Regions from separate parts of the Cobetia sp. 5-25-4-2 genome, predicted to be linked through region 1. Evidence: riboswitches for the same ligand, from Rfam matches in the RefSeq annotation. Region 1 holds a riboswitch; the other holds the start of a gene.
What was found. A riboswitch is a leader RNA that binds a small molecule or an ion and turns the genes downstream of it on or off. The one in region 1 is predicted to bind thiamine pyrophosphate.
Positions count from the first base shown of each region.

Region 2: another riboswitch for thiamine pyrophosphate. It lies ahead of HXS65_RS03025 (ABC transporter ATP-binding protein); the one in region 1 lies ahead of tenA (thiaminase II).

Region 1 is NZ_BLWK01000002.1:352,951-357,497, reverse strand. Features, by position in the region: gene thiC (phosphomethylpyrimidine synthase ThiC) at 1-1,205, opposite strand, end outside; TPP riboswitch at 1,332-1,472, opposite strand; gene tenA (thiaminase II) at 1,663-2,322, opposite strand; TPP riboswitch at 2,465-2,603, opposite strand; gene HXS65_RS06420 (TIGR04282 family arsenosugar biosynthesis glycosyltransferase) at 2,756-3,448, opposite strand; gene HXS65_RS06415 (TIGR04283 family arsenosugar biosynthesis glycosyltransferase) at 3,492-4,202, opposite strand; gene HXS65_RS06410 (sorbosone dehydrogenase family protein) at 4,444-4,547, opposite strand, start outside.
Region 2 is NZ_BLWK01000001.1:689,432-693,978, forward strand. Features, by position in the region: gene HXS65_RS03015 (ABC transporter substrate-binding protein) at 35-1,222, opposite strand; gene HXS65_RS03020 (ABC transporter permease) at 1,288-2,055, opposite strand; gene HXS65_RS03025 (ABC transporter ATP-binding protein) at 2,052-2,804, opposite strand; TPP riboswitch at 2,866-2,979, opposite strand; gene HXS65_RS03030 (hypothetical protein) at 3,105-4,064, shown strand; gene HXS65_RS03035 (potassium/proton antiporter) at 4,186-4,547, shown strand, end outside.

The sequences.
Region 1 (4,547 bases):
TCGTGATGCGCCAGACACCACTTGGCCATGATGGAGCCACCGCGCGAGACGATGCCGGTCACGCGGCTGGCGGTCAGCGGCACATAGCGCAGCAGGACGCCGGCGTGGATGGTGAAGTAGTCGACGCCTTGCTCGGCCTGCTCGATCAGCGTGTCGCGGAAGATCTCCCAATCAAGATTCTCGGCCACGCCATCGACCTTCTCCAGCGCCTGATAGATCGGTACCGTGCCGATGGGCACGGGAGAGTTGCGCAGAATCCATTCACGGGTCTCGTGGATGTTGGCGCCGGTCGAGAGATCCATCACGGTGTCGGAGCCCCAGCGGATCGCCCAGGTCATCTTGTCGACCTCTTCCTCGATGGAGGAGGTGACCGCCGAGTTGCCCAGGTTGCCGTTGACCTTCACCAGGAAGTTGCGGCCGATGATCATCGGCTCGCTTTCCGGGTGATTGATGTTGGCGGGAATGATGGCGCGGCCGCGTGCGACTTCCTCACGCACGAATTCGGCGGTGATCTCGTCGGGCAGGTTGGCGCCGAAGCTGTGACCCGGGTGCTGGTGGCCCAGAATGCTCTCGACGGAGTCGCTGCCCTGATATTCCTCACGCAGCGCGATACGACGCTGATTCTCACGAATCGCGATGTACTCCATCTCCGGCGTGATGATGCCCTGGCGCGCATAGTGCAGCTGGGTGACATTCTTGCCCGGCAGGGCACGACGCGGGCGGTGGTCCAGCTCGAAACGCAGGGACGACAGGCGCAGGTCGGCCTGGCGCACGCGACCATATTCGCTGCTCAGCTGATTGAGCTGTTCGGTATTGCCGCGCTCCTCGATCCACTTCTCGCGCAGTGGCGCCAGCCCGCGACGAATGTCGATCTCGACCGCCGGGTCGGTGTAGGGGCCGGAGGTGTCGTAGACGACGATCGGCGGATTCTCTTCCAGACCGCTGGAGGTCTGGGTCGGCGAGCAGCCGATCTCGCGCATGGGCACGCGGATGTCCGGGCGAGAGCCTTCGATGTAGATCTTGCGCGAGCCGCTCAGCGGCGCGATGGCGGCGGCGTCGACGCGGGCTTCGCTGGCGAGATGGCGACTGCCATCCTTGCGACCGGCACGTGCGCGCGCCTTCGGCGCAGCCTCAGGCTGGGGGGCGAGCGACGGTTCGGCGGCGTTGGTGGCTTGCGGATCTTGAGTCGTGGGGGTAGTGCTCATGCAGGTCTCCTCAAAGGGCGACGTCACGGCAGACGTCATCATGGGAAGACCGTGCGCAGGGAGAGGATGGCCATCGCCGACTCCTTGCCAACAGGTGGCCCGGGAGCGAGGCGGCCGCGGGCAGCGGCTGACCATCAGCTTGATTCCTACGCCGGTCCTAACCGGTTCAGGTTCCACGGGACCCCTTGCTGGCAGCCTCGCCCATTTGGCGGCGAGGTGATGCATGCAGGATCTCAGCCGGTTCCACCGGCACCCCGTCAAGCGTGCTCAGAATTCAATGCGGGCATGACCTGTGCTGAGCGTTGTGCTGGCCCAGGTCATCGTGCTCGCATTCAGGCTCTGATGGCCTGTGGTGTGTCTGGATGATTGGCGAGAGGACCACGTCCCCAGGCCGATGAAAATCGGTGTGTCTTCCGTTCGCGCAGGCGCGGCCTGTCACGCAAGGGCCTGCCACGGATCAGTCGCGATCAAGGCCCATCTGCCAGAAGTCGATCTCGAGACGTGTCGCATCGCGGAAGACATCGACCAGTTCGCCCAGCCGGCGCTCCGAGACCTCCGAGAGCCGAGCGTCCAGCCATTCACGTTCGGCGTCCACCGCTTCCTTGAACTCATCGCTGGAGTACATCGCGATCCAGTCCGCGTACGGATTGTCCTCGATCTCGGTGGTGTCCTGGTCCAGCAGCCACTCGGCGATCTCGCCGTAGCCGATCAGGCAAGGCGCGAGCGCCACGTGAAGATCGAGAAGATCGCCGCGCTGGCCGCAATCCAGTACGTAACGGGTATAGGCCAGGGTGGCGCGGGATTCCGGCAGCTCACTCAGGTCATCCTCGCTGATGCCCCACTCGCTGCAGTAGCCGATATGCAGGTCGAGCTCGGTATTGAGAATGGTGTCGAGACTGGCCGTGGCCTGACGCAGCTCCGCGAGGGTGCGGCTCTTGTAGGCGGCAAGCGCCCAGGCGCGCGCGAAGTGGATCAGGAACAGGTAGTCCTGCTGCAGGTAATGGCGGAAGGACTCCTCTGGCAGACGACCTTCCCCGAGCTGGCGAACGAAGTCATGCTCGAGATAGTCGCGCCATTCCTCGGCGCAGGCACTGGTCAGGTCTGAAAAGCTGGGCATCGACGCATCCCTCGGTGAGCGTGCTGCCAATCCGTGATGGAGTGGCAAAGGTCTGGCTCGAGCGTGGTCAGGTCCGGCAATCTGCAGGGAAAAAGCGGGGGAGGTGCGGCGTTCACCTGGAAGAGGTGAAGATGATGTGCGGCAACACTTCGCGCTTGATCCCTACGCCGGTACTAACCGGATCAGGTTCGGCGGGATCGTCATACACGCACCTCGATGCAAGGCCTCGAACAGTGCGAATGACATCTCAGCCGGTCTTACCGGCACCCCGTCAAGCTGTGACTCAGGCGTCACGATATCTCGAGTGTAACAGTCCTGCGGTGCAGGAAAAGCCTCTGCCGCCCTAAAACCCATGCGACTTTGGGAGGCCATCTGCGATGCGGAAAGGGCTTCCTGCGATGCGGGAAGCGTGTCATGTGCTGCAGGAAAGATGTCATGCAGGCTGACAGGAGGAGAGGTTCGCCATCAGGGCTGGGAAGTGTCGCCTCAGGCGCACCAGATCGTGAGGCTCATCGACATCCCAGCTGACAGGCAGGCAACCGACGCTTCTGCCTGCCTGAGCCAGCAGTGCAAGAGTCTCCCGGCTCACGTCGGCATGGCTCCAGTGATCCAGCTGGAAGGCCGCCGAGCAGGCTGCTTTCAGGCCAATCAATCCGTATCCCCCGTCTTCGCTGGGCTGCAGCACCGCATCATGGTCATGCAGGCACCGCGCCGCCTCGCGAAGACGTTGACTGTCCAATGCGGGCAGGTCAGAGCCCATCAGCAGCACGGGGCCTGCGGGCAGGTGGCGCAGCATGGCCTGATGCATGCGCTCCCCAAGCCCACCCTGTGGCTGTGCCTCGAGCGTGATTCGCTTGCCATGTGCCGCCATGCTCTCTGCACGCCACTGATCCTCAAGTTCCGTCAGCAGGGCTGCCAGCTCAGGTTGCTGCCGGGCGTGCTCGGGGGAGGGAGTCAGCATCACGACCACCTTGCCGAGGCGTGAGGCGCAGGCCTGCTGAACGATTCTGCGCAGCATGCGCGAGTAGAGGCGTGCCGCCCCCTCGGGACCGAGGGCAGGGATCAGCCGCGTCTTGCATTGTCCGGCCAGTGGCAGGCGGCCGAAGATGATGAGCGTCGGGCGCATGTCATACGCGGCCGTGTCGGTTTCCCTGCCAGCAAGCGAGGCTTCAGGCATGAGGCAAGCCACGCTGTTCGCAGGCCTGAGCGGCGGCACCATATCCATAGAGGCGCGCCAGACGGACAGGAGATACGCCACCCCAGGCTGCCAGGCGCAGCCCCCACATCTTGAGGATGGTGCGACAGACGCCATGGGTTTCCCAGCGTCTTCCACTGGTGGTGACTCTGGCGGAGAGGTTCAGCGGCGAGGTCAGTCGCTTGAGCCTGACGCTCAGCTGGATGTCCTCCATCAGGGGCACGACGGGAAAGCCCTCGATGGCCTCGAAGGTGGAGCGTCGTACGAACTGGGTCTGATCACCTGTGCTGATGCTGGTCAGGCGCGAGCGCAGATTCATCAGCATGGCGATCACGGGCAGCAGCGGAGAATCTCCTTCGATGTCGACATCGAAGCGACCCCAGTCGCACTCGCGATGCTCGGCGAGGGTCTCTGACAGTACCGAGAGGACATGTGCCGGCAGGCGCGTGTCGGCATGCAGGAACAGCAGCCATTGACCACGAGCCTGAGAGGCACCGGCGTTCATCTGCGTTGCCCGGCCCGGATCACTGCTCAGGCAGCGATCGCACAGCGGCGTTGCCAGCTCGCGGGTAGTATCCGTGGAGCCGCCATCGACCACGATGACCTCGCAATCCCCGCTCGCGCGCATTGGGCTCAAGGCGATCAAGGCCGAGACGATACCGGATGCCTCATTGTGGACTGGCATGATGATGCTCAGCCACGGGGGGCGCGTCAGGGCGCTGCCCGAACGGACAGCCCTGGGGGCAGGGCTGGCAACTGGCGAGAAGATGGAGGGCTTTGTCATGGCGCAGGCTCCGGCGATGGCGTCGTCCTGAGAGCATACGCATGTGATCACCCCATGGATGCAGAGCGTCGAGACGCTCGCTCAACGCTTGGGCGAAGAATCAACGCGTGAGCCGCCGTGTCGAGTCAGAGGCGGCTGGAGGTCATTGAGAGAAGGTGATCCGATAGAGTCCTGAGGCTCCGGTATCGCTGGTCAGGTAGAGGCTGCCATTCTTGCCGAATGCTACATCCAGTGGGCGTATCCAGC
Region 2 (4,547 bases), on a different contig from region 1:
CAGGGCGTCGTCGTGTCTGTCATCGGCCGTCTATTCAGGGCGCGTTGACGTCGATGGCCAGGTGGTCGAGTGACTGGCGCTGCTTGATCATGCCGCGCTCGTACAGGAAGTTCTCGAAGTCACGGTAGCGGCCGGCATCCAGTGCGGCCGGACGCAGGGCGAAGCGCGGCAAGGTGGCATACCAGGCTTTCTTGTTGAGCGCGGTATCGAGTGCCGGGTCGGACTCGCGGAACAGCTTCCAGCCCTTGTCAGGGTGGTTGATCATCCAGGCGGTGGCTTCACCGACGGCGGACAGGAAGGCGGCGTACTGCTCGTGCTTGCGAGAATAGCTGTCGCTGTTGGCGACGAAGATCAGTTCGTCATACGTCGGCACGCCTTCTTCCTCGATGTAGAAGGCGCGGCCCTTGACGCCTTCCTGTGCCATCTGGGCGAGTTCGAAGTTGCGGAATGCCCCGGTGACGGCGTCGACCTTGCGGGTCAGCAGTGACGGCGTCAGCGAGAAGTTGACGTTGGTCAGGGTGATGTCATCCAGTGTCAGGCCGCTGTTCTGGAGCATGGTGGACAGCAGGACTTCCTCCACGCCACCGACGGAATAGCCGACACGCTTGCCCTTGAGGTCGGCCATCGACTGGATGTCACTGTCTGCGCGCACGACCACCACGTTGAGCGGGGTGGCCACCAGCGTGCCGATGCGCACCAGCGGCAGCCCTTGATCCACCTGCAGGTGCAGCTGGGGCTGATAGCTGATGGCGATGTCGACGCGCTCCGCTGCGGCAAGCTTGGGGGGGACGCTGGGGTCTGCCGGAGCTATCAGCTCGACGTCCAGACCATGTTGCTTGAACAGGCCCAGTTCCTGAGCCAGCACCAGCGGCCCGTGGCCGGGATTGGTGTACCAGTCGAGCATGACCTTGAGGTGCGTGAGGGGCTTGGCATCGGTGGCGGCCGCTTGCGGGTCCTGCACATCGCCAGCGGCGGGGCGGGTCTGTTGCTCGGTCTCGGCAGCCTGCTTGGCAGAAGCGTCTGGCTCGAGGGTGGCACCGTCCTGCCCGGTCTTGGTGACCGCTGCCGCTGCACTGTCACTGGCGGTCGGGGCCTGGGGCTCGGCGCTGGCGCCAGTCTCGGCTGACAGGGCGAAGGTGCTCAGGCTGAGGGTTGTCAGCAGCGTCGCGAAGAGGCAGGACAGCTTGCCGGAACGGCGGATCGCCGATGGCGAGAATGGCATGGCGGTATTCCTTGTGGTGTCGAGAATGTGAGGCCGTCAGGACATCGCCTGACAGCCGGAAGCGCTCAGTTCAAACGGGTCAGGCGATCCCGATGCCAGGGCATCAGGCGACGCAGCAGGGCATCCAGCGTGAAATACAGCAGCAGCGAAAAGGCGACCAGCACCAGCAGAGCGGCGAACATCAGGTCGATTTCCATGCGGGCATTGGCATTGAGCATCAGATAGCCGAGGCCCTGGCTTGCGCCGGCCCACTCACCGATGACGGCCCCGATGGGAGCGGCTGTCGCTGCCATGCGCACGCCGGAAGCCAATGCCGGCAGCGCGGCGGGCAGTTGGACATGCAGCAGCAGCCGCCACGGGCTGGCACCCAGGGTGTGGGCGAGATCCAGCCAGCCCTGAGGGGTCTGGCGCAGGCCGTCGTAGCCGGTGGAGGCCACGGGGAAATAGATGATCAGCGTGGCCATCACGACCTTGGAGAGCATGTCATAGCCCAGCCACAGCACCAGCAGTGGGGCGATCGCGAACAGCGGAATCACCTGGCTGATCAGCAGCAATGGCAGCAGGGTGCGCCGCAGACGAGGGATGAACGCCAGTGCCAGCGCGGTGCTCAGTCCGAGAAGGACCCCCAGTACCAGCCCGCCAAGAATCTCGGCGAAGGTGATGCCGGCGTGGTGTGCCAGCATCGGGGCCTGACGGACCAGCACCTCCGCGACTGCCAGTGGCGCTGGCAGGATGTAGGGCGGCACGGCCGTGGTGATGATCACCAGTTGCCAGAGTCCCAGCAGGACGGCGGCGCTGATGGCGAGATGACGCAGGGCATGCAGGCGTTTCATGGCGTCTCCTCGCCGTCGCGCAGGCGTGTGATCAATTCGGACTGGGCCTGCTGCAGGGCGGGCAGGTCCAGCGGCACCGGGCGAGGCGGCGAGAGCCCCGGCAAGCGGTCGAGCACTGCCCCCTGCTGGCTGTCGCGGCCCGGACGCAGCACCAGCAGTTGGTCGGCCAGGCGCAGCGCCTCGAGCGGGTCATGCGTGACCATCAACACGGTGCGTCCGTCCAGCAGCCGGCTGGCGAGATCATGCAGTTCGAGTCGCGTGATGGCGTCCACTGCGGAGAAGGGCTCATCCATCATCACCACCGGAGCCTGCTGGTAGAGCGTTCGCGCCAATGCGACGCGTTGGCGTTGCCCGCCGGAGAGGGCGTCTGGCCAGGCCTGCTCGCGCCCCTCCAGACCCACCGCTGCCAGCAGTTCGCGAGCCCGCTCGGTATCGCGAGGGCGACGATGGAGATCATCTCCCAGACACAGGTTGTCCAGCACCCGGCGCCAGGGCAGCAGCAGGTCCTGCTGCGCCATCCAGGCGACGCGACCCGCCAGTGGCTTGCCATCATCGGTGGTGAGTTCCAGCGTGTGATGGTCGGGCATCTCGAGGCCGGCCAGCAGGCGCAGCAGTGAGCTCTTGCCGCAGCCTGAGCGGCCCAGCAAGGCCGTCCAGCTTCCGGCATCCAGACGCGCCGACAGATCACGAAACAGCGTATGGCTGGCGTAATCGATGCGAGCGTTGTTGAGGGAGAGTCCCAGCGACACAGTGTCATCCGTGGTCAGGCGGCATGCCGAGGGGAGGAAGCACGCAGGGCGCCTGACGCTTGGGCAGGTGACCGGAATTCCCTCCGCCGGTATCAACCGGATCAGGTTCCAGGGGTTGCCATGCGACGTGACGCATCGGCTCTCAGCCCACTTTCGGGCACCCCCATCCAGGCCGACAGTGTACCGTCACCTGCCCGCCGGTTGCATCCCTGCCATCGTCGGGGTGGCTGTCGTGTGGCTATGCTGCATGGCCCGGTGTTGGGTATGCTATCGAGGTATCGCAGCCTCAAGGAGATCAACATGCCTGATACCCCGGATCTCTCGACCTGCTCCAGCGGTTATCCCGTGCCACCGCGGCGACCCGTGATGCCAGACGCGACATCCGTGCCCAATGGCTGGCCGGAGGATGCGCTGACTCGCCGTCTTTCCACCTATCTGGGGCATGCGCTGGAGCCGCTGGCACTTGCCTGGCCGGATAGTGCCAACTGGTTGTGGCGACAGCGTGGCGGCACCCCCGGCCTGATCAAGCTGGCGCGGACCGGCCCGGATCACGACCCCTTCTGGCGAGCGATGCGCGGTGTCTTCGGCGCCGATCGCTGGGCGCAACCTGAGGCCCTGACACGGCTGGCGGGCGCGTTGCCGGCGCGTTTGCCCATCCCTCCGCTGCCGCTGACCTATCTGGGACGTCTCGATGGCGCGCCCGTCTGGCATCTGCCGTGGTCCAGCGGTCAGCCCAGTGATCTCAGTGACACCTTCTGTGAGTTGCTGGGAGATCAGGTCGGGCGGCTGCATCAGGACACCGTGTCCGGCTTTGGTCAGCCCCTTGCCCAGCCCATGCCGTTGCTGCATTGGAATGCCCGCGTGACGCGTTTTCTCGCGCGCCATCCCCTGTCCCACGAGCTGGGGGACCTGCCATCACGCACCTTCTCGCATCCCGCTCGCGCCGTCTGGAGTCTGCCGGACCTGCGCGCGGACCAATATCTGTGCGCCGCCACCGGCTGGGTATGGAGCGACTGGGAGGCACTGGTGTGGGCTCCGATCGAGTTCGACTGGGCACTGATCGAGTTGTTGCTGGAGACGCCGAGTCAGCGTGAGGCCTTCCTCGCCGGTTATTCGCGTCATGGGCGCATGGTCGATATCGACGGTCAGCGTGAGCTGTGCCGAGCCCTGTTGTGGGCGATGGAAGCCTTCGGTCCGACCCGCTACGCCGAGCTGGCGGCAGCCCCGGCCTGGGTGTCGCCGAGAAGCCTGACATGTTGATCGCAAGTCCATGAATATTTGAGAAATTTCTCTGCAGCCTCGTCGCTGACATGGAATACTGTCTCTGGGCCGTCGCAGACGTGATTCGAGACTTGGTGCCGGGAATGGCGGGGGAGCACACGTGGTAGAGAATCTGAACTATTACTTCTTGCTGGCGGGCATGCTCATCGCCTTGAGCGTGCTGGCAAGTCGGGTCTCGGCTCGTCTCGGCATGCCCCTGCTGTTGCTGTTCCTGGGACTCGGCATGCTGGCGGGGGAGGATGGCGTGCTCGGCATCCAGTTCGATGATGCCTCTACCGCGTACCTGATCGGCAATCTGGCGTTGGCACTCATTCTGCTCGATGGCGGTCTGCGCACCCGCCTCTCGACCTTCCGTGCGGGTCTCAAGCCGGCATTGGTGCTGGCGACCGTCGGGGTCTTCATGACCAGCGGGCTGGTGGGGCTGCTGGCCATGTGGCTGTTTGACCTGACCTTGATCGAAGG